DNA from 3 places in the Pseudomonas sp. ASL7 genome. Region 1 is predicted to be linked to each of the others. Evidence: predicted binding sites of a transcription regulator. Region 1 holds the regulator's gene; each other region holds the start of a gene.
What was found. Region 1 encodes FliA, which starts transcription of late flagellar genes. Its sites were predicted from a motif close to CTAAAGTTTNNNNNNNNNNNGCCGNTAA; they were not measured.
Positions count from the first base shown of each region.

Region 2: the regulator FliA is predicted to act here: its motif matches at 6,528-6,555, upstream of flgM (flagellar biosynthesis anti-sigma factor FlgM).
Region 3: the regulator FliA is predicted to act here: its motif matches at 4,549-4,576, upstream of AC1MDT_RS02040 (methyl-accepting chemotaxis protein).

Region 1 is NZ_CM155279.1:161,714-169,431, forward strand. It holds gene flhA (flagellar biosynthesis protein FlhA) at 1-1,435, shown strand, start outside; gene flhF (flagellar biosynthesis GTPase FlhF) at 1,447-2,775, shown strand; gene fleN (flagellar synthesis regulator FleN) at 2,892-3,722, shown strand; gene fliA (RNA polymerase sigma factor FliA) at 3,719-4,459, shown strand; gene AC1MDT_RS00770 (chemotaxis response regulator CheY) at 4,627-4,998, shown strand; gene AC1MDT_RS00775 (protein phosphatase CheZ) at 5,021-5,809, shown strand; gene AC1MDT_RS00780 (chemotaxis protein CheA) at 5,857-7,718, shown strand, end outside.
Region 2 is NZ_CM155279.1:3,316,971-3,324,688, forward strand. It holds gene AC1MDT_RS15260 (ribonucleoside-diphosphate reductase subunit alpha) at 1-283, shown strand, start outside; gene flgE (flagellar hook protein FlgE) at 463-1,776, opposite strand; gene flgD (flagellar hook assembly protein FlgD) at 1,808-2,536, opposite strand; gene flgC (flagellar basal body rod protein FlgC) at 2,553-2,996, opposite strand; gene flgB (flagellar basal body rod protein FlgB) at 3,000-3,407, opposite strand; gene cheR (protein-glutamate O-methyltransferase CheR) at 3,774-4,601, opposite strand; gene AC1MDT_RS15290 (chemotaxis protein CheV) at 4,648-5,580, opposite strand; gene flgA (flagellar basal body P-ring formation chaperone FlgA) at 5,663-6,424, shown strand; gene flgM (flagellar biosynthesis anti-sigma factor FlgM) at 6,593-6,919, shown strand; gene AC1MDT_RS15305 (flagella synthesis protein FlgN) at 6,968-7,435, shown strand; gene AC1MDT_RS15310 (flagellar brake protein) at 7,528-7,718, shown strand, end outside.
Region 3 is NZ_CM155279.1:458,120-465,837, forward strand. It holds gene rssB (two-component system response regulator RssB) at 1-422, shown strand, start outside; gene rssC (anti-sigma factor antagonist RssC) at 422-904, shown strand; gene tal (transaldolase) at 1,098-2,024, opposite strand; gene AC1MDT_RS02040 (methyl-accepting chemotaxis protein) at 2,361-4,508, opposite strand; partial or broken gene AC1MDT_RS02045 (cache domain-containing protein) at 4,809-5,627, shown strand; gene AC1MDT_RS02050 (methyl-accepting chemotaxis protein) at 5,730-6,485, shown strand; gene AC1MDT_RS02055 (DNA polymerase II) at 6,680-7,718, shown strand, end outside.

The DNA.
Region 1 (7,718 bases):
CATGGGCTTCGCCGACGCCGGCAAGGTTTACGCGCTGCTGACCATCGGTGACGGTTTGGTGGCGCAATTGCCATCACTGCTTTTATCCACAGCTGCAGCGATCATGGTGACGCGTGCTTCCGGTTCGGAAGACATGGGCAAGCAAATCAATCGCCAGATGTTCGCCTCGCCCAAAGCGTTGGCGGTGGCTGCTGGCTTGATGGCGGTCATGGGCCTGGTGCCCGGCATGCCGCACTTCTCCTTCCTCAGCATGGCAGCCCTGGCGGCAGGCGGTGCGTACCTGTTCTGGAAGAAGCACAACATCGTCAAGGTTCAAGCCCTGCAAGAGGTCAAGCGTCAGCAGGAACTGTTGCCTTCGCCGGCCCGCGCTCAGGAAACCAAGGAGCTTGGCTGGGACGACGTCACCCCGATCGACATGATTGGCCTGGAAGTCGGCTATCGCCTGATTCCTCTGGTGGACCGCAACCAGGGTGGCCAGTTGCTGGCGCGGATCAAAGGCGTGCGCAAGAAGCTTTCCCAGGATCTGGGCTTCCTGATGCCGACCGTGCACATCCGTGACAACCTCGACCTGGCGCCGAGTGCTTATCGGCTGACGCTGATGGGGGTGATCCTGGCCGAAGCGGAGATTTACCCGGATCGCGAACTGGCGATCAACCCTGGGCAAGTCTACGGTTCGCTCAATGGCATCACCGCCAAAGATCCGGCTTTCGGCCTGGAGGCGGTCTGGATCGAGGTCAGTCAGCGTTCCCAGGCGCAATCACTCGGTTATACGGTGGTCGATGCCAGTACGGTGGTGGCCACGCACTTGAACCAGATTCTGTACAAGCACTCCAGCGAGCTGATCGGTCACGAAGAAGTGCAGCAACTGATGCAGTTGCTGGCGAAAAGCTCGCCGAAACTGGCGGAAGAGCTGGTGCCGGGCGTGGTTTCGCTGTCGCAATTGCTCAAGGTGTTGCAAGCGCTGTTGGCGGAGCAAGTGCCGGTACGCGACATTCGCAGCATTGCCGAAGCAATCGCGAACAATGCCGCCAAGAGTCAAGATACTGCCGCATTGGTGGCCGCGGTGCGCGTTGGCGTCTCGCGCGCTATCGTCCAAAGCATTGTAGGGACTGAGTCCGAGCTGCCAGTTATCACCTTGGAGCCAAGGTTGGAACAGATATTGCTCAATAGTCTTCAGAAGGCAGGACAAGGCTCGGAAGAAGGCGTTCTGTTGGAACCAAGCATGGCAGAGAAGCTGCAACGCTCGTTGATCGATGCGGCACAGCGTCAGGAAATGCAAGGTCAACCGGTGATTCTGCTGGTAGCCGGTCCGGTTCGCGCCATGCTTTCGCGATTCGGCCGACTGGCAGTCCCGGGTTTGCATGTGTTGGCTTACCAGGAAATTCCTGACAACAAGCAAGTGACCATCGTTGCGACAGTAGGGCCCAACGGCTGAGGTAGTGGTTTATGCAAGTTAAGCGTTTTTTCGCCGCCGATATGCGTCAGGCCATGAAACTGGTTCGTGATGAGCTGGGCGCTGACGCCGCTATCATTGGCAATCGCCGGATCGCCGGTGGTGTCGAGTTGACGGCTGCCCTGGATTACAAGTTGTCGGCGCTGGCACCGCGTGTTCCGAACATGGAACTCGAAGACGAGCTGCGCAAGACCCAATCGCGGATCGTGACCGCCCAGGCCGAACTGAGCCTGCGAGGCGACGGCGAGAGCGACAATAGCACCAACCGCCAGTTGTTCGCCGGCCTGCCGCTGACCGCTGCCGAGCCATTGATCGAACCGACATACACCCAACCCCGTCGTCCTGCGCCGGCCCCTGCACCGGCCTCATCCGGTGTGGATCCTCGGGCGTTCGACTCGATGCGTTTCGAGCTCAATAGCCTGCGCGAGTTGATGGAAGTACAGCTTGGCTCCTTGGCGTGGAATCAGCTGCAAGGCAGCCGTCCGGCCCAGGCTAACCTCTGGCGTCGCCTGCAACGCATCGGCCTGTCCGGCCCGTTGTCGCGCGATTTGCTGGCGATGATTACCGACATTGAAGAGCCCCGCCAGGCCTGGCGCATGTTGCTGGCGTACCTGGCGCGAATGATCCTCACACCGGAGATCGAGCCTCTGGAAGAGGGCGGTGTGATTGCCATGGTCGGTCCTGCCGGTATGGGCAAGACCACCACCCTGGCCAAACTGGCCGCCCGCTACGTGCTCAAGTACGGCGCGCAAAACATCGCACTGGTGAGCATGGACAGCTACCGTATCGGTGCTCAGGAACAGCTCAAGACCCTCGGCCGGATCCTCAATGTGTCGGTGACACACGTCGACCCGGGCCAGTCGCTGGTTCAGGCGCTGGATCCATTGCTGCGCAAGCGCGTGGTGCTGATCGATACCGCCGGCCTTCAGGCCAGCGACCCGGCACTGCGCATGCAGCTCGAAAGCCTCGCGGGTCGTGGCATCAAATCGAAAAATTACCTGGTTCTGGCAACCACCAGCCAGAAACAGGTTCTAACGGCCGCTTATCACAGTTACAAGCGCTGCGGGCTGGCCGGGTGCATCCTGACTAAACTGGATGAAACGGCAAGTCTGGGCGAGGTGTTGAGCCTGGCCATCAGTCATGAATTGCCGGTGGCGTACCTGACCGATGGCCCACGGATCCCGGATGATTTGCATCTGCCGCGCCGTCATCAGTTGGTCAGTCGCGCCGTGAGTGTGCAAATGCAGGAAGAACCCAGCGAAGAAGCCATGGCTGACATGTTCGCTGATATTTACCACAGCCCGACCAAACAGGTCGGCTGAGGTAGTAATGAACAGTTTTTATACCTACATCGATGGTCTGCCATGCATTGTTCCATCTGTGAACGCGCAGCCAGTAATGTGGCCTCCGTCTATGCAAGACAAGGTAAAGAAATAACATGGGCAGCATGCATCCCGTACAGGTGATCGCGGTGACCGGCGGCAAAGGTGGCGTCGGCAAGACTAACGTGTCAGTGAATTTGTCACTGGCCCTGGCTGAACTCGGCCGTCGCGTCATGCTGTTGGACGCCGACCTGGGTTTGGCGAACGTCGACGTCCTGCTGGGACTGACACCCAAACGCACCCTGGCCGACGTGATCGAAGGCCGATGTGAGCTGCGCGACGTTCTGTTGCAGGGCCCTGGCGGCATCCGCATCGTCCCGGCTGCGTCCGGCACCCAGAGCATGGTTCATCTGAGCCCGGCTCAACACGCCGGCCTGATCCAGGCGTTCAGCGATATCGGCGACAACCTCGACGTATTGGTGATCGACACGGCCGCGGGCATTGGTGATTCGGTGGTCAGTTTCGTCCGCGCCGCGCAGGAAGTCCTGCTGGTGGTGTGCGATGAACCGACTTCGATCACGGACGCCTATGCACTGATCAAACTGCTTAACCGCGATTACGGCATGAACCGCTTCCGCGTCCTGGCCAACATGGCCCAGAGCCCGCAGGAAGGTCGCAATCTGTTCGCCAAGTTGACCAAGGTCACGGATCGCTTCCTCGACGTCGCCTTACAATACGTCGGTGCAGTGCCATACGACGAAAGCGTGCGCAAGGCCGTACAGAAGCAACGTGCCGTCTATGAGGCGTTCCCGCGTTCCAAGTGCTCTCTGGCGTTCAAGGCCATTGCGCAGAAGGTTGATACGTGGCCGCTGCCTGCCAATCCCCGCGGGCATCTGGAGTTTTTTGTCGAGCGCCTCGTGCAACAAACGGCAGGACCGGTTCTATGACAGCCAGCGGTTACAACTTCTACAAGAAGTCGGCACGTGACGCGCAGTACGAGCTGATCGAGCGTTACGCGCCACTGGTTAAACGCATTGCTTACCACTTGCTGGCCCGTCTGCCGGCCAGTGTCCAGGTCGAAGACCTGATCCAGGCCGGGATGATCGGTCTGCTGGAAGTATCGAACAAATACGACCCCAGCAAAGGCGCGAGTTTCGAGACGTACGCGGGCATTCGAATCCGCGGCGCAATGCTCGATGAAGTCCGCAAGGGGGATTGGGCGCCACGTTCGGTCCACCGCAATACCCGGATGGTCAGCGACGCAATTCGCTCGATTGAAGCTAAAACCGGTCGTGACGCTAAAGATCACGAAGTTGCGGCCGAACTCCAATTGAGTCTCGACGATTATTACGGGATTTTGAACGACACCCTGGGTAGCCGCTTATTCAGTTTCGACGATCTGTTGCAGGACGGCGAACACGAAGGGCTGCACGAGGATGGCGCAAGTGCTCATCTCGAGCCGTCACGCGATCTGGAAGATGAACGCTTCCAGGCGGCGCTGGCGGACGCGATTGCCAATTTGCCGGAGCGTGAGCGACTGGTGTTGGCGCTGTACTACGACGAAGAGCTGAATCTGAAGGAAATCGGTGAGGTCCTGGGGGTCAGTGAATCGCGGGTCAGCCAGTTACATAGCCAGTGCGCGGCCCGTTTACGGGGGCGTTTGGGGGAGTGGCGAGCGCGCTGAAGGCAGTGTGGGGACACTGCGAACGTGGCTGGTGTGGTGTTGAACTGCGCCGGTCTCGATCTGTTGTGCTCCAGACAGTCATTGAGTGCTTTGCCAGATTGATTGAAATGGCGCGTCCAGGTGCTGGGCGCGTTTAAGACTGCTTGGAGGTCGAATTGGACAAGAACATGAAAATCCTCATCGTTGATGACTTCTCAACGATGCGGCGGATCATTAAAAACCTGTTGCGTGACCTTGGGTTCACCAACACGGTCGAGGCCGACGATGGCACCACTGCCATTCCGGTTCTTAACAGCGGGAGCATCGACTTTCTGGTAACGGACTGGAACATGCCTGGCATGACCGGTATCGATCTGCTGCGCCACGTGCGCGCCGATGAAAAGCTCAAGCACCTGCCGGTGCTGATGGTTACCGCTGAAGCCAAGCGCGAGCAGATCATCGAAGCGGCCCAGGCCGGCGTTAACGGCTATGTGGTCAAACCCTTCACGGCCCAGGCGTTGAAAGAAAAAATCGAGAAGATTTTCGAACGCATCGGTTGATGGACTGCGCCACGGGGGAGCTATGGAGCATAAAGAATCTTCACTGGGCGATTTTGAATCGACCCTGAAAAAACACGCGGTCGAATTGGTCGAGAGCCTTGAAAAAGGCAAATTCGGCGACGCTGTGCAATTGATCCATGAGCTCAATCAGACCCGTGACCGCGGCCTGTATCAGGAAGTGGGCAAGCTCACCCGGGAGCTGCATAGCGCGATCGTCAATTTCCAGATTGACCCGACCATGCCGCAAGCCGAGGAAGTCTCGCAGATCACTGATGCCACGGAGCGTCTGGGCTACGTGGTCAAGCTGACCGAGGCGGCGGCCAACCGCACCATGGATCTGGTGGAAAACGCCACGCCGCTGGTCAACAGCCTGAGCGAAGAAGCCCAGGCCTTGAGCACGGACTGGGGGCGGTTCATGCGTCGCGAAGTCGGTGCGCAAGAGTTCCGCGAACTGGCCCGGCGCGTCGACGGTTTCCTGACGCGCAGCCGTGAAGACAATCGCGTCGTGTCGAGCAATCTCAACGACATTTTGCTCGCGCAGGATTACCAGGACCTCACCGGCCAGGTGATCAAGCGTGTGACCCAATTGGTCACCGAAGTTGAAAGCAACCTGCTCAAGCTCGTGCTTATGGCCAGTCAGGTAGATCGCTTTGCGGGCATCGAACATGACCGTGAAGCGATACTTGCAGAAAAAGATCCACAAAAACATCTCTCTCAGGGTGAAGGTCCGCAGATTCATGCCGATAAAAGAGAAGACGTTGTGTCCGGTCAGGACGATGTGGACGATTTGCTATCCAGCCTAGGGTTTTAGAACTTTAGGTATTTTAGGTTTTTAGACCTGTTAGGAGCACACCCTTAATGAGCTTCGGCGCCGATGAAGAGATCCTTCAGGATTTTCTGGTTGAGGCCGGCGAGATTCTAGAGCAACTGTCCGAACAGCTGGTCGAGCTTGAAAGTCGACCTGATGATGCGGACTTGCTCAATGCAATTTTTCGCGGTTTTCACACTGTAAAAGGGGGCGCCGGCTTCCTCCAGCTCAACGAGCTGGTGGAGTGCTGTCACATCGCCGAGAACGTGTTCGACATCCTGCGCAAGGGTGAGCGTCGCGTCGACTCGGAACTGATGGACGTGGTTCTCGAAGCGCTGGACGCGGTGAACAGCATGTTTACCGAAGTCCGCGAACGCAGCCCGATCACGGCTGCAACGCCTGAATTGCTCGCAGCGCTTGCCCGTCTGGCCGAGCCGCAAACCGCTGATGAGTCGGCGCCGGTTGCCGAAGTCTTCGAAGCGCCTGTCGCTGAAAGCGAGTCGGGCGACATCACCGATAACGAATTCGAACAACTGCTGGACTCGCTGAATGCCGTCAAGGCACAAGCCGAGGCCCCCGTGGTGGCTGCGCAGCCTGCTTCGCTGCCTGCCGGCAATGCAGCCGCCAGCGACGAAATTACCGATGCCGAGTTCGAGTCGTTGCTCGATCAACTGCACGGCAAAGGCCAGTTCGCCGTCGATGCGATAGCCGCACCCACCGCACCCGCGGCTGCCCCGAAAGCGGCAGGCGACAGCTCCGACATTACCGACGACGAATTCGAGGCACTGCTCGATCAGTTGCACGGCAAGGGCAACTTTGCGGTCGACGCGCTGGAGTCGGCCATTGCCGCGGTGCCGACCCCGGCCGCGCCCGCCGCAGCGGCGGCGGGCAGCGATCTGATCTCCGATCACGAATTCGAATCGCTGCTCGACGAATTGCATGGCAAAGGCAAGTTCACTGAAGTCGGTAGCGCTTCGGCGACTGCCTCTGCTGTTGCTTCAGTGCCGGCTTCTGTTGCCAAGGCTGCACCGAAACCGGTGGCCAAGGCGCCCGAGCCTCAAGCCGAAACAGCGAAGCCTGCTGCAGCGGCTCCGGCCCGTGCACCGTCCGCGCCGCCCGCCGAAAAGCCGGCCAGCGAAGCCGAGACCACGGTTCGGGTCGATACGGCGCGTCTCGACGAAATCATGAACATGGTCGGCGAGTTGGTACTGGTGCGTAACCGTCTGGTTCGTCTGGGCGCCAACAGCGCTGATGAGGCCATGTCCAAGGCCGTGTCGAACCTCGACGTGGTCACGGCTGACCTGCAAACCGCGGTCATGAAGACCCGGATGCAACCGATCAAGAAGGTTTTCGGGCGCTTCCCGCGCCTGGTTCGCGACCTGGCTCGCCAGCTCAAGAAAGAAATCAACCTGGAATTGGTCGGCGAAGAAACCGATCTCGACAAAAACCTTGTCGAGGCGCTGGCCGATCCGCTGGTCCACTTGGTGCGCAACGCGGTCGACCACGGCATCGAGTCGCCGGAAGAGCGCGAAGCCTCGGGCAAGTCCCGCGGCGGCAAGGTGATCCTTGCGGCGGAGCAGGAAGGCGACCACATCCTGTTGTCGATCTCCGATGACGGCAAAGGCATGGACCCGAACGTCTTGCGATCCATCGCAGTAAAACGCGGTGTGATGGACAAGGACGCGGCCGATCGCCTGAGCGATACCGAGTGCTACAACCTGATTTTCGCGCCAGGGTTCTCGACCAAGACCGAGATCTCCGACGTGTCGGGCCGTGGCGTCGGCATGGACGTGGTGAAAACCAAGATTTCCCAGCTCAACGGTTCGATCAATATCTTCTCGGCCAAGGGGCAGGGCTCGAAGATCGTCATCAAGGTCCCGTTGACCCTGGCGATCATGCCGACGCTGATGGT
Region 2 (7,718 bases), 3.2 Mb from region 1:
CGACCAGGCTCAGTCGCTGAACCTGTACATCGCTGGCGCTTCGGGCAAGAAGCTGGACGTGACCTACCGCATGGCCTGGTACCGTGGTCTGAAAACCACTTACTACCTCCGCGCCCTGGCCGCGACCAGCACCGAGAAGTCGACCATCAACACCGGCAAGCTGAACGCTGTTTCCAGCGGCGGCAACCACGGTGACGACTCGGTCCTGGCAGCTCCAGCCGGCCCTGCGCCAGTGCCGAAGGCTTGCGCCATCGACGAGCCGGATTGCGAAGCTTGCCAATAAGCTGAGCCGGTAAGCGCTGCAAGGCGCTTACTCGAAACCCCCGACAGGCCTCTGGCTTGTCGGGGGTTTTCTTTTGCCTGTTGTAGGAGCGAGCTTGCTCCTACAAGGGCGCGAATCCCATCCACAAAAAAGCCCCTCTTTCGAGGGGCTCTTTGTGAAGCGTTATCTGCCAACCAGCATCAGGTCATCTGAATGAGGGTCTGCATGATCGTGCTCTGTGTCGAGATGGTCTTGGCATTGGCCTGATAGTTACCTTGTGCCTGGATCAAGTTGACCAGTTCGTTGGTCAGGTTGACGTTGGACTCTTCCAGGGAGTTGGAATCGATTGCACCCAGGGAGCCCGAACCCGGCGCGCCGTAAGCCGGGATACCCGAGGCATACGTTTCTTTCCAGTTGGTGCCACCTACAGCCTGCAGACCTTGCTCATTGTTGAAATTGGCCAGGGCAACCTGGCCGATGGCCTTGCTCTGGCTGTTGCTGAAGTTGGCGAACAACGTACCGGTGCTGTCGATGCTCAGGTTGGTAATCTGGCCAGTAGCGTAACCGTCCTGGGTCGGACTCGAACGAGCAGTATCCGCGTTGTACTGCGTGGTATTGGCCAGGGAGATGGTAACGCCAGCCGGGTTGGCGCTCGCACCATTAGCCGCCCAGACGCCATTGGTCACAGTCCCTGGCACCCAGTTAGACAACGTCAGGTTGCTGCTGATGACCCCCGGAGGGGTGCTGACTTGCACCAGTGAACCTGTGGAGCTGAAGGTGAGCGTAGACGCCGTTGGGGCGGTAACGGTTGGATCGCTGCCTGTAGCATCCGGATTGCGACCATCCACAAGGGTGTAGGTTTTCCAGGTATTGGCGCCAGTCTTCACCATGTACTCATCCATGGTGTGCTGGTTGCCCTGACTGTCGTAGATCGGGGTGCTGAATGACTGGGTGTAGGTCGCAGTATTGCTGGGGTCGAACTTGCCGGCCGGGACCGTGTCATCGATCACGGCAGCCGTCGAGTTCAGGTTGATTGTCGAGCCCACCAACGACGTGGGCTTCGGCGCCAGGTTCGAGGTGTCGATTTTCAAGTCGGTCAACACACCGTTGATGATCTTGCCATTGGCGTCCACACCGTAACCCTGCAGGCGGGATGTCTGATCGCTACTGGTGACGAAACCATTCTTGTCGACTTGAAACGCACCGGCACGCGTGTACGACATCGCACCGTTGTTGCTCAAAGTAAAGAAACCCGAGCCATTGATACCCATGTCCAACACGTTACCGGTGTTGTTGATGTTCCCTTGGGTGAACTGCTGGGAAACGGCGGCCAGCGTCACACCGCTACCGACGACTTGACTGCCGTTCCCCAGTTTGGTCGCCGAGTAGACATCTGCGAACTCGGCGCGCGAAGACTTGAAACCGGTAGTCGCGACGTTGGCGATGTTGTTACCAGTCACATCCAGTTGCTTGCTGGCTGCATAGAGACCGCTAAGGCCGATATTGAAAGACATATTCCACTCCTCTGTGCCGTGTTAGTCGGCTCTACATACCAATGGTTTGAACTTTGGATAGGCCGACTGGGCCCAGGCCTGCAAGATTGAGCGTCAATTCGCCGCCGGTTTGACTGATGGTCACACTATTGACTGTCGCCGGCAGGTAGGTCGTCAGGGCTGTCGCCGTGCCATTGATCGCAGCATTGGCATTGAAGGTATAAGTGCCCGCCGGAACCACGGCGCCACTACTGTCATTGCCATCCCACGTGAAGCTGGCGCTGCCCGCTGGCTGGTTGCCCAGACTGAGGGTTCTCACAACCGCTCCGCTTGCATCGGTAATAGTCACCGTGCCATCGGCGATGGACGATGGCACGCTTACCGTACCGGTCAACCCCTTCGTCGGGTCGCTGACCTGCGCGGTGCTGGTTTGCGTAATCACCGAGTGGCCAACCAGTGAAGACGCCTGCAAGGCCTGGGAAGAGCTGAAATTACTGGCCAAAGAGCTCACGGTCGTGTTGAGCGAAGTGATCCCCTCAAGACTGCTGAACTGCGCCAACTGTGCCACAAACGCGCTGTTGTCCTGCGGTGAAAGCGGGTCCTGGTTCTTCAGCTGGGTCACCAGCAATTGCAGAAACGCGTCCTTGCCCAGCGTCTGGCCGCCAGTCACGCTACTGGTTGCATCGGCAATGCCATTGGTAGCCGAAGGACTCGCCGTGACCGAAGAGTTCGCCAGGATGTCGTTCATGCTCAGGCTGTTGCTGGTATTGGTAACACTCATGGAAAGTCGCCCCTTATCACTGACCGAGGGTCAGGACCTTCTGCATCATGGTTTTGGCGGTGTTCATCATGTCCGCGTTGGTCTGGAACGAACGACTGGCGGAAATCATGTCAGCCATTTCCTCCACCACATTGACGTTGGGGTAATAGACGTAGCCCTTGGCGTCAGCCGCCGGATGATTCGGCTCGTAGCGTGCTTCGAGGTTGCTTTGATCTTCGACCACACCGAGTACCTGCACGCCCTGACCCGCAGCATCCTGGTTCTGGAACAGCGAACCGCTGCCACTGGACTGGCCACCCTGGAACATGGTGGCGAATACCGGGTGGCGAGCACGGTAGGTCTGATCGATGCTCGAAGAGACGGTTTCGGCGTTGGCGATGTTACTGGCGACGGTGTTCAAGCGAGTGGTCTGCGCACTCATGCCGCTACCGGCAATGTTGAAAACACTGGATAGAGACATGGCTTACTCTCCGCGCAGGGCTGACACCAGCCCTTTGAATTTGCTGTTGAGCAGGGTGAAGCTGGCCTGGAAGTTGACCGCGTTTTCCGCGTAGTTCGACTGTTCCAGCTGGGCGTCCACGGTGTTCTGGTCAATCGACGGTTGCATCGGCGTGCGATACAGCAGCGATTCGTCGCCATTGCCCAGGCCTTCGGCTTCGATATGACGGCTGTTAGTCATGTTCAAGGCGAAAGTGCCGTTGTTGGTTTTTTCGTTTTGCTCGGCGAGCACTTTCGAAAAGTCCAGATCCCGAGCCTTGTAGTTCGGGGTGTCGGCGTTGGCAATGTTGTTGGCCAGGACTTCAGCACGCTTGGAGCGAAAGCCCAGGGCTTGTTCGTGGATACCGAGCGCATTGTCGAAGCTGATGCTCATGTCGGGAAACCTTCGGGTGACCTGATTTTTCGTACGATGAACTTAGCAAGCGTCGTGCCAATTAAAAAAAGCCCGTAATCCGGGGCTTTGCGGGCAGGGGCGAGGTGGCAATGCCAGAAAAGCGGCAAACGGTTTCCGCTGGCTGCCGCTTTTCTGCCGCTTATCCCAGCCGAGAGCCCCCTATGACCCTGTGGGAGCGAGCTTGCTCGCGATGGCGTCGCGTCAGTCAACATCTTCGTCGCCTGTCACTCCGCTATCGCGAGCAAGCTCGCTCCCACAGGGGATGGAGGTGGTGTCCGGAAATTCTGCAGGCATAAAAAAACGGGAGCCCGTGAGGACTCCCGTTTTTTGTGTACCGCCGATGAATCACTTTGCCTGGTAAATAATCCCCGGGCTGCACTGGACCATCTGGTAATGATCCGGCAAACCGTTCAGCGCTTCGGAAGCGCCGAGGAACAGATAACCACCGGGCTTCAACGTGCTGTGGATGCGCAACAGGATGTCCTTCTTCACCTCGGCAGAGAAGTAGATCAACACGTTGCGGCAGAACACGATGTCGAATTTGCCGAGGCTCGCGTAGCTGTCCAGCAGGTTGAACGAACGAAACTCCACCCGGCTTTTGATCGGCGCCTTGATTGCCCAACGCCCCGGCCCTTTCGGGTCGAAATAACGTTGAAGACGCTCGGGCGACAAGCCACGACCGATCGCCAGGCTGTCGTACTCACCCGACTTGCAGTTGGTCAGCATGGTACCCGACAGGTCAGTGGCAACGATCTGCACTCCCATCTTCAACTGCCCCATGTTGACCCGCTCGAACTCATCGATGGACATCGACAGCGAATACGGTTCCTGACCCGACGAGCACGCCGCCGACCAAATGCGCAGACGCTGGCCGGGAGCGGCTTTGATCGCTTCAGGCAACACCTTGTTCTTCAAGACCTCGAACGGATAGGTGTCACGAAACCACAGGGTTTCGTTAGTGGTCATGGCATCCACCACCATCTCGCGCAAACCGCTGCGTGGCTGGGTCTGCATGCGCTGGACCAGCTCACCCAGGGACTTGATGCCCTGCTGTTCCATCAGTTTGTTGAGACGGCTCGAGACCAGGTACTGCTTATTTTCACCGAGCAAAATGCCACAGGCTTTTTCCAGGAATACCCGGAACTGTTCGAAATCCAAATTACCCGTAGACAATGATGCCGCCTCTTAAATCGTTTTGATCACCAGGGGCAGAAGGCCCCTAGCTGATGTCTGCTGCTTTGATCCGGTCGACTACCCGGGATGCCAGGTCATCAGGACGGAATTTGGCAAGGAAGTCATCGGCACCGACTTTCTTGACCATCGCCTGATTGAATACGCCCGACAATGAAGTATGCAGGATGATATGAAGCTTTTGCATGCGAGGGTCGTTGCGGATCTCGGCCGTCAGGGTATATCCGTCCATCTCCGGCATCTCAATGTCGGAAATCATCATCAGAAACTCTTCTTCCGGCTTCTTGCCTTCGTCGACCAGTTTGCGCAGGTAATTCAGCGCTTGCTTGCCGTCGTTCAACGCCACCACTTCGACACCGACCGTCTGCAGGCATCGGGTGACTTGCTTGCGCGCCACCGACGAGTCATCGACCGTCAGAACTTTCAAGGACAGCGCCTTGTGCTGGGTTTCGACATCCACCACGCCGACCGAAATCGCTTCCGGTGTCGGCGCCACTTCCGCCAACACCTTCTCGACGTCGATGATTTCGACCAACTGATTGTCAACCCGAGTCACAGCCGTGAGGTAATGATCGCGTCCCGTGCCCTTGGGTGGCGGATGAATCTCCTCCCAGTTCATGTTGACGATACGCTCCACCGACCGCACCAGGAAACCCTGGGTCTTGGTGTTGTACTCCGTGATGATCACGAAGGGATTGCTTTGGTCTTTCAGCGCACCGGACCCGGTGGCCATCGCCAGATCAAGGATCGGAATGGTCGCCCCCCGAATATTCGCCACACCGCACACGACAGGACTGGACTTGGGCATCAGGGTCAGCTTGGGGCATTGCAGCACCTCACGAACCTTGAACACGTTGATCCCATAGAGCTGCTGGCCGTCGAGACGGAACAACAACAGCTCCAGGCGATTCTGCCCCACCAATTGCGTGCGCTGGTTTACCGCATCCATTACACCAGCCATGCACAGACTCCTACACCAACGCTTAAGTGTGTTGCGACGCACCTTTATCACTAAACGGCACGGCGCTTGCTTTTTAACTCTTATGAACACAGAACCGACATTTTCCCGACGCCTGACATCAACCTTCCGCAAATTACTTTGCGCGATGTCGGCCGCTTGCCTGTTCAGCGCTGGCAGCCCCGCCCTTGCTGACGCAGTTACCTTGCCTGACATGCTTATCGGCGTCACCCAAGGCTTTCTTGAGTTCACCGTAGAGGACTATCTGGCGACCAGTCAAACAGAAGGTCGCTATGAAATCGAGGTCAACCAAATCGACCCGCGACTGCGCATGCCCATGTGCGACAAGGAATTGACAGCCTCACTCGAGAGTCCGGCCAAGCCGCTGGGGCGGGTAACGGTCAAGGTTCGCTGCGAGGGCGCATCCCCCTGGACCGTCTTCGTGCCCGCTCAAGTACGCCTGTTTCGCAACATTGTGACCACCACCCGCGCCCTGCGCCGCGCCGGCATTATCGAACCTCAAGATGTCACCCTGCGCGAGCGCGACATCAGCCTGATCAACCAGGGCTACCTGACGTCGGTTGAGGAAGCGATCGGACAAAAACTGACCCGACCAATGGTCACCGACCAGGTCATTACTCTGGTGCACCTGGAACAGGCGGAGGTGATTACCAAGGGGGATCAGGTGGTGATTACCGCCCGCAGTGGTACGCTCAGTGTACGCATGCCGGGCGAGGCGTTGTCCAACGGCGGCTTGCGCGAACAGATCCGGGTAAAAAACCTCAACTCAGAGCGAGTCATCAAGGCGCAAGTCACTGCGCCAGGCCAAGTGGAAGTGGCCATGTAGGGCACTCTGCTTGCGAAATTATGGCGCGACGCCCGACTGTTCCCTAAACTGTGCCCCATGCAAGGCAAGCGCTGACGCGCGCAAGCTCATTGATAAAGTGAGTCTAAAGTTTTTCCGGGTATGGCCGAAAACATGGCAAGCGTCCAAATACCCAGAGGTTTTTTTATCATGGTCATCGATTTCAGCCGGTTGAACAGCTCCTCGTCACTTACCGGTGGTACACGTACCAGCGCCGCGAAGGAAACCGCCGAAGCCGGCAAATCCGCGCCGCTGAATACCCCGGCCGAACAGGCCAGTACCGTCAAAAGCGGGGAATCGGTACATTTCAGCGATGAGGCTCAACAGTTGCAGAAGGTCACTGACAAGCTGCGCGATCAGCCTGCCGTCGACAACGCCCGCGTGGCAGAGTTGAAAGCAGCGATTGCAGATGGCAGCTACAAAGTCGACAGCAACCGTGTAGCCAGCAAACTGCTCAACTTCGAAGCCCAGCGCTAGGCCAAGGCCGGCGCCAGGCTTTTGGACGCTTAAACCCCAAGGCCCGCCATGCACGACACTAATTTACTGCAACTGATCACCGACGACTTTGCTCCATTGCAACAATTGATGGAGTTATTGCAGACCGAGTCCCTCGCGCTGCATGGTCGGGAGATGCAACTGCTTGAAGAAATTCTGGCGCAGAAACAGGCATTGATCATCTTGCTTGAACAGCATGGCCGCAAGCGCAGTGAAATTCTCGCCAGCCTTAATTTGCCCACCAACCGCGATGGATTGGAGCAACTCGCCAGCCAATCGAGCATCGGTGACCAGCTACTGGAACAGAGTGACGCGCTGGTGCAGATGTTGGCCCAGTGCCAAGCCATCAACGTTAATAATGGCCAGTCGATCCAGGTGCAGCAGGCCTCCACCGCCAATCAGCTGAAAATCCTCACCGGTGGCGAACCACCAGCGCTTTACGATGCCCGCGGATCAACCTCCAAGCTGGCAATGCCACGCCCGCTCAGTCAGGCTTGAGTCTGTCGATGAGCTTGCCCTATCAAGACGCGCCACATGCTGGCAATATTATGGCCAGCCGCAGTCATATTTTGTCTGGAGATTGATGAACCGTGTCCAATGCCTTAACCGCGGAAGATGCTCCGCAGCCACCCAAGGTGCTCTCGACGCCATTGGAGATCGCTGGCAACCTGCGGCAGCTGCAAGAAAGCCATGACCCGCTGATCATCACGTTCCACGAGCGCAACCAGCGCTTCCAGACCTATCTGGTGGACGTCGATCGTGAGCAAAAAATGATTGCCTT
Region 3 (7,718 bases), 300 kb from region 1:
TCAACCGAGGCCTGATCAGTTGTAAGCTGGGTAAACACGTCACAATGGTCGGTGGAGTCATCGACGAGGAGACAGGTTTGTTGACCTATAGCATCGGCGGTCATTTGCCGTTGCCAGTGTTGTACACGCCAGACAGTGTTCGTTATCTGGAAGGGCGCGGTCTGCCGGTGGGCCTCTTCAATGAAGCCACCTACGAAGACCACGTGCTGGAGCTGCCGCCGACGTTCAGCCTGACGCTGATGTCCGATGGCATTCTGGACCTTTTGCCAGAACCAACACTCAAAGAAAAAGAAGCGGCTTTGCCTCAACGGGTCAAGGCAGCGGGCGGCAGCCTGGATGGTCTGCGGCAGGTTTTTGGATTGGCCACGCTAGGGGAGATGCCGGATGATATCGCCCTGTTGGTGTTGAGCAGGAATCTTTAATGAGTACCGGTAGAATCCAGTTCGCCGAGCAGGATGGCACCTTCGTCCTGAAGTTCGTCGGTGAAGTTCGCCTGACCCTGTGTTCGGCGTTGGATGCGACAATTGAGCGGATCTTCACGGCGTTGAACTTCAACGCGATCGTGATCGACCTGACCGAAACCCGCAGCATCGACAGCACCACCCTTGGCCTGCTGGCCAAGCTGTCGATACTGTCGCGGCAAAAAGTCGGCTTGCTTCCGACCGTCGTCACCACCCACGAAGACATCACCCGGCTGCTGCAGTCCATGGGCTTCGAGCAGGTGTTCAACATCGTTGACCGCCCGATTCCGTGTCCTGAATGCCTGACCGACCTGCCAGATCAGGATCAGTCCGAAGAGGTGGTGCGAATCAAAGTGCTCGAGGCGCACAAGATCCTCATGGGCCTCAATGACTCCAATCGTGAAGCGTTTCATGACCTCGTGAATGCGCTGGAGCGTCACTGATTCCACAATGTGATGTGGCCGGTCTGGCCCCTTCGCGAGCAGGCTCGCTCCCACACAGTGTGGGAGCGAGCCTGCTCGCGAAGGCGGCCTGACAAACACTACACATCTCGGCGCGACCTCCAATACCCAAATTCAGCACACAAAAAAGGGCGAACCCGTCAAGGTTCGCCCTTTTTGCGTTTGCTCTATTGAATCAGAGCTTGGCTTGAAGCAGTGCTTCGAGTTTTTCCTGGTCACGGGCGAACTGACGAATGCCTTCAGCCAGTTTCTCGGTTGCCATGGCATCCTCGTTGGACAACCAGCGGAATTGCGCTTCATTCAGGTTCAAGCGTGCTTCACCCGCATGCCCCGGCGCCAATTTGCGCTCCAGTTTGCCAGTATCCGCTGCCAGCTTATCGATCAAGTCCGGGCTGATGGTCAGGCGGTCACAACCGGCCAGTTGCTCGATCTGGTTCAGGTTACGGAAACTCGCGCCCATCACGACGGTTTTGTAGTCATTGGCTTTGTAGTAGTTGTAGATACGGGTCACCGATTGCACGCCCGGATCATCCGCGCCGGTGTAGTCGTTGCCGTTGGCTTTCTTGTACCAGTCGTAGATACGGCCCACGAATGGCGAAATCAGGAACACGCCCGCATCGGCACACGCGGCGGCCTGAGCGAACGAGAACAGCAGCGTGAGGTTGGTCTGGATGCCTTCTTTTTCCAGAATCTCGGCAGCGCGGATGCCTTCCCAAGTGGACGCGATCTTGATTAATACACGGTCGCGGCCAATGCCGGCCTTGTCGTACAGATCGATCAGACGGTGCGCGCGCTTCAAGACGGCATCAGTGTCAAACGACAGCCGCGCATCCACTTCAGTGGAAATACGGCCGGGAATGACCTTCAGGATTTCTTGCCCCACCGCAACGCCAAAACGGTCGCTGGCCAGGCCCACATCGCCCTTGCAGTCGTTGACGCAAGCGTTCAGCAACTCGGCATAACCGGGAATGGCCGCCGCTTTGAGCAGCAGGGAAGGGTTGGTCGTAGCGTCCACGGGTTTAACGCGAGCGATTGCTTCGAAGTCGCCGGTGTCGGCAACGACGGTGGTGATCTGTTTGAGTTGTTCCAGCTTGGAAGTCATGGGCGTGCTCTGTCCTATGGGTCTGTTGACATTACCCGAGCGCTGACAGCCACTCAAGGGCACGTAGGTGTATCGATGGCCTCAGCGGCAACAACCTGAAAACGGCTGTTTGAATGGCGAGGCGCGGTGTCGATAAATACGATGCCAAAATGCGGCACAGGTTCAACGCAACTGACAGGCAGGCCCGTAGGAGCGAGCTTGCTCGCGATGGACTCGAAAGCGCCGCATTCAGCCAGAAAACACGCGTATTCGTTAACGACCATCGCGAGCAGGCTCGCTCCTACAGCACAGCAGCGAGCGCCCCCCTTTTTCATGTTTCCCGCGACGCAGCGGTCATTACACGCGGAACTGATCCATCAAGCTTTGCTGTTGATTGGCCAGGCTGTTGAGCGATTGGCTCACCCGGGCAGACTCATTGGCCTGACCCGAGAGCGACTCGGTCACATCCCGGATGGTCGCCACGTTGTTATTGATCTCTTCGGCCACAGCGCTTTGCTCCTCGGCGGCACTGGCGATCTGCAGGTTCATGTCGCTGATCACCGTCACCGCGTCGCCAATTTGGCGCAGCGCGGTTACGGCCTGGCTGACCTGCTCGACACTGCCCTGAGCTTGACGATGGCTGTTGTTCATCGAGCCCACCACCTCCTGCGTGCCGCTCTGCAACTGCTCGATCACCAGGCGGGTTTCTTCGACCGACTCCTGGGTCCGACGCGCCAGGTTGCGTACTTCATCGGCCACCACGGCAAAACCGCGTCCGGCTTCACCCGCGCGGGCCGCCTCGATCGCGGCGTTGAGCGCCAGCAGGTTGGTCTGTTCGGCGATGGCGCGAATCACTTCCAGCACCGAACCGATTTTCTCGCTGTTGGCCGCCAGCCCTTCGACTTGCACCATCGCCGCGCTCATGTCGGCGGCGAGGTTGTCGATGCTGGTGGTGGTCTGATCGATCACGGTCAGGCCGCGACGGGTAGCGTGGTCGGCATCCCGCGCCGCGTGGGCGGCTTGCGCGGCACTGCGGGCGACATCCTGGGCGGTGGCGCTCATTTCGTGAGATGCGGTCGCGACCTGGTCCACCTGGCGGTATTGCTGCTCCATGCCTGCGCTGGTCTGGGTGGCGATGGCGGAGGATTGATCCGCCGTGCTGCGAGCGTCCTGCACCGAGCGTTTGACCTCGGCGATGATGGGTTGCAACTTGTCGAGGAAGCGGTTGAACCAACCGGCCAACTGGCCCAGTTCGTCCTTCTTGTCGTAGTCCAGGCGGCGGGTCAGGTCGCCTTCGCCGCTCGCAATGTCTTCCAGCATGTGCGCCACGCCGAGGATCGGCTTGGTGACGCTACGCGCCATCAGCCACACCAGCAACAGGCCAATCAGCGCGGCCAGCACGCCCAGGCCGAGTTCGACGAGTGTGCCGGCCGTGTTGCTGTCATCGAGTTGTTTTTTCAGCGCTTCGGCTGGGCCGATCAGGACTTTTTCCGGGACATCGAGCAGCACGCCCCACGACTTGCCGCCGGGAATCGGCTGGAACGGCGACAGCACTTTCAATTGCTGATTGCTGCGCAGGCTTAGGGTGTGGGTGCTGGAAGCGAGCATGCGGATCAGCTCGGCACCGCTGGTTTTGTCCACGGCCTCCAGGCGCTGACTGAGTTTGCTGGCGTCCGGGCTGTAACCGGCGAGCAAACCGGCCGGGCTGATGATGCTGACATTGGTCTGGCCGTCATAAAGCTTCTTGCTGGCGCCCTGGCTGACCGCTTGCAGGCTGTTGAGGTTGATATCAACCGACAGCGAAGCGATGACCTTGCCGTTGACCATCAGCGGGAAAACGATGCTGGTCATCAGCACGTTCTGGCCGTTGATCATGTAAAAGTAGGGTTCGATCACACACGGCTTGAGCGTCGTGCGCGGGCAGGTGAACCAGGCGTTGGCCGATTCGCCGCTGGGGCCGGTGCGGGTGTCGGCAATGTCGCTTTCCGGCAGTGGCATGGAGGTCAGTTGGCCTGGGGTCGATTGCGACCAGTACAAGGCAAAGCGCCCCTTGTCGTTGCTGCCGACTTCGCTCTGGCCGGCGAACAGTTCGTCCTTGCCGTCCAGACCGTTGGGTTCGAACACCAAGGATAGTCCGAGCAAGTCCGGGTTGGCTTGCAGGGCCGACTTGACCTGACGGGTCATGTCCTCACGCAGGTCGAAGGCATCGAGAAAGCGCTTCTCGGCCTGCTCGCGCAGAAACAGCACCTGACGCGAAAAGCCGTGGCCGTATTGGTAAGCGTCCATAAACTGCTGACGAATGTTCAGCGCCTGGTTCTCGCCCTGGGATTCGATCCGGGCCTGGGCAGCTTCGTTGAGCATCTCCATGCTTGAGGCTTTCACCAGCGCGGAGCTGTGCTCCATGCGATACAGCGAAAGACCCACGAGCAGGGTCACGACACCGGCCAGGCAAAGCCCGGCCAACAGGGTGATCTTCCATTGAATGGAAAGTTGTCTGAGCGACATGGAGACGTCCTTATTCGATATATATCTGAGACTTTGCACTGTAGCGGCCGTGATTCGGCTTTCTTGATGGTCCCGGACGATAACCACCGCCCCCTGTAGGAGCGAGCTTGCTCGCGAATGACCTAAGAGCAACGCGTTTATTCAGGAGGAGCGCGTTATCGTTAACGTCCTTCGTCGGAACGCCGCCCGGAGCAAGCTCGCTCCTACAGGGGGCAGGATGCCTTCACGACTCAACTTTTGGTTTTGTGTGCCGTTAAAGCCTTTAACCACGCCAACAAAATCAGAGTGAACGTCATGCGCATGAGCCTGAAGGCCAAAGTCCTGTCCCTTGCCGTTCTCCCGGTGTTGCTCTTTGCGCTGGTCATCAGCGTGGCCACGTTGTTCATTCTCCAGGAACAGGCTCACAAGGAAGTCGAGGAAACGCGTCAGCGTCTGCTCAGCGATGCCAAGGCGACCCTGCAAAGTTACGTCGCCGTGGCCATGACCACGATCAAACCGCTCTATGACGCCGCCGCTCCCGGCGATGACGCGGCACGGGCCCAGGCGATCAAGTTGCTGTCGAGTATCACCTATGACAAGGAAGGCTATTTCTTCGGCTACGACTCCAACACCGTGCGCCTGTTCAAGGCCAACAGTTCCGAAGGCGTGGGCCAGAGCTTCAAGGACAACCGTGATCCGAATGGTGTCTACGTCAACCGCGACCTGGTAAATGTCGCGAAGGACGGCACGCACTACCTGCAATACAGTTCGCCGTTGCCCGGCAACAGCCAGGTGCAGGTGCCCAAACTGGGTTACACCGAATACCTGTCGAAGTGGGACATGGCGGTCGGTACGTCGGTGAACCTCGACGGTATCGAGGCGCAAGTCGCGCTGGTTGAGGCCAAGGTGCAGGAGCGGATGGAAGGGGTGGTGTTAACCATTGCCGGCCTCGCCGCCGTGATGTTGCTGGTGATCGCCGCTGTCGGGATGCTGCTGGCCAACACCATTCTGCGTCCGCTGAACCAGATGAAAGCCAACCTCGACGACATCGCGGCGGGCGAGGGTGACCTGACCCGGCGCTTGACGATCACCCGTCAGGACGAACTCGGTGAGCTGGCCGGCTCGTTCAACCGTTTCGTCGACAAGATCCACGGCCTGGTGCGCCAGATCACTGAAATGACGTCGCAACTGACCGGGCTGGTCAATCAAGTCTCTGACCAGGCCCAGCGTTCGGATCAGGCGATGGAGCGTCAGCGTCACGAAACCGATCAGGTCGCCACGGCGATCAACGAAATGTCGGCTGCCGCCCAGGAAGTCGCCAAAAGCGCACAAAACGCAGCGGTGGCTGCCCAGCAGACTGACGAAGAAGGTCAGGCTGCCAAGCGTGTGGTCGCGGGCAGCATTGTGAAAATTCACGCGTTGGTGGATGACATTCGCAGCAGCGGCCTGTCCCTCGACAGCTTGCAAAAAGACGTGTCGTCGATCGTCAGCGTGCTGGGTGTGATCCGCTCGATTGCCGATCAGACCAACCTGCTGGCGCTCAACGCTGCCATCGAAGCGGCCCGGGCCGGTGAGGCTGGCCGGGGGTTTGCCGTGGTGGCGGATGAGGTCCGTGCGCTGGCCAGTCGCACACAAATCAGTACCCAGGAAATCCAGGGCATGATCGACCGTTTGCAGGCCGGCACCCAATCGGCGGTGGAAGCCATGCGTCGATCCAGCGAGGCCGGCGATGGCACTTCGGCCCAGGCCAACGAGGCGGGCGCCTCGCTGGATACCATGGCTCAGTTGATCGCCACCATTAACTCGATGAACGCTCAGATTGCCAGCGCCGCCGAGGAGCAGACCGCCGTGGCCGAGGAGATCAATCGCAGCGTGCATCAGATTGCCGTGGCGGTGGACAGCGTCGCCGACGAAACCCAGCTTGGTGCCCAAACCTCCCGCAGTCTGGCAGAACTCGGTAAGCGCCTGGGCCAACTGGTCGGACAGTTCCGTATCTGACACTGCAACCCCCGTAGGAGCGAGCTTGCTCGCGATGGAGTGTCAGTCGACACCTTGTTTAGCTGACACTCCATCGCGAGCAAGCTCGCTCCTACAGGGGAGACAGGCATAGCGCCGATCCGCAGCGGGCGGCGATCTTTTCAGGGCGGGCACGCGTAGAATTGCGACCTGAATCAGATCGTGAGGTTGCAGTGGTGGATTTACAGCAGGGCTTCGTCCTGACCCGGCATTGGCGCGACACCCCGGCCGGCACGGAAGTCGAGTTCTGGCTGGCGACCGATAGCGGTCCTCAGCGAATCCGCCTGCCTTATCAACCGTCGGTGGCGTTTATTCCGGCGGCTCAACGTGAGCACGCTGAACAGGTGTTGCATGGCGAAAAAAACGTCGAGCTGCGGCCTTTGGCGCTGCTCGATTTCGAGCACCGCCCGGTGCTCGGTCTGTATTGCCAGCAGCACGGTCAGTTGATGCGACTGGAAACCGCGCTGCGCAAGTCCGGCGTTGAGATGTTCGAAGCTGACATTCGCCCGCCCGAGCGCTACATGATGGAGCGATTCATCACGGCACCGGTCATCTTCGGCGGCACACCGAGTGCCGATGGCCTGCTGCTCGACGCGCAGATGAAACCCGATCCCGACTATCGACCGACCTTGAAACTGGTCTCCCTGGACATCGAAACCACCGCCCAGGGCGAGTTGTATTCCATCGCGCTGGAAGGCTGCGGTGAGCGCCAGGTCTACATGCTCGGCCCGCCCAATGGCGACGATTCTGGTGTGGATTTCCAGCTCGAGTACTGCGACTCCCGAACCCTGCTGCTGAAAAGACTCAACGAATGGTTTGCCCGGCATGACCCTGACGCGATCATCGGCTGGAACCTCGTGCAGTTCGATTTGCGGGTGCTGCACGAACACGCCCGACGTCTGGCGGTGCCGCTAAAGCTCGGGCGTGGCGGCGAGGAAATGCAGTGGCGTGAACACGGCAGCCGCAACCATTACTTCGCCTCGGCCGCCGGCCGATTGATCATCGACGGTATCGAGTCCCTACGCTCGGCGACCTGGAGCTTCCCCTCGTTCAGCCTGGAAAATGTCGCGCAGACCCTGCTCGGCGAGGGTAAGTCGATCAGCACGCCGTACCAGCGCATGGATGAAATCAATCGCATGTTCGCCGAGGACAAGCCGGCGCTGGCCAAGTACAACCTCAAGGATTGCGAACTGGTCACGCGGATCTTTGCCAAGA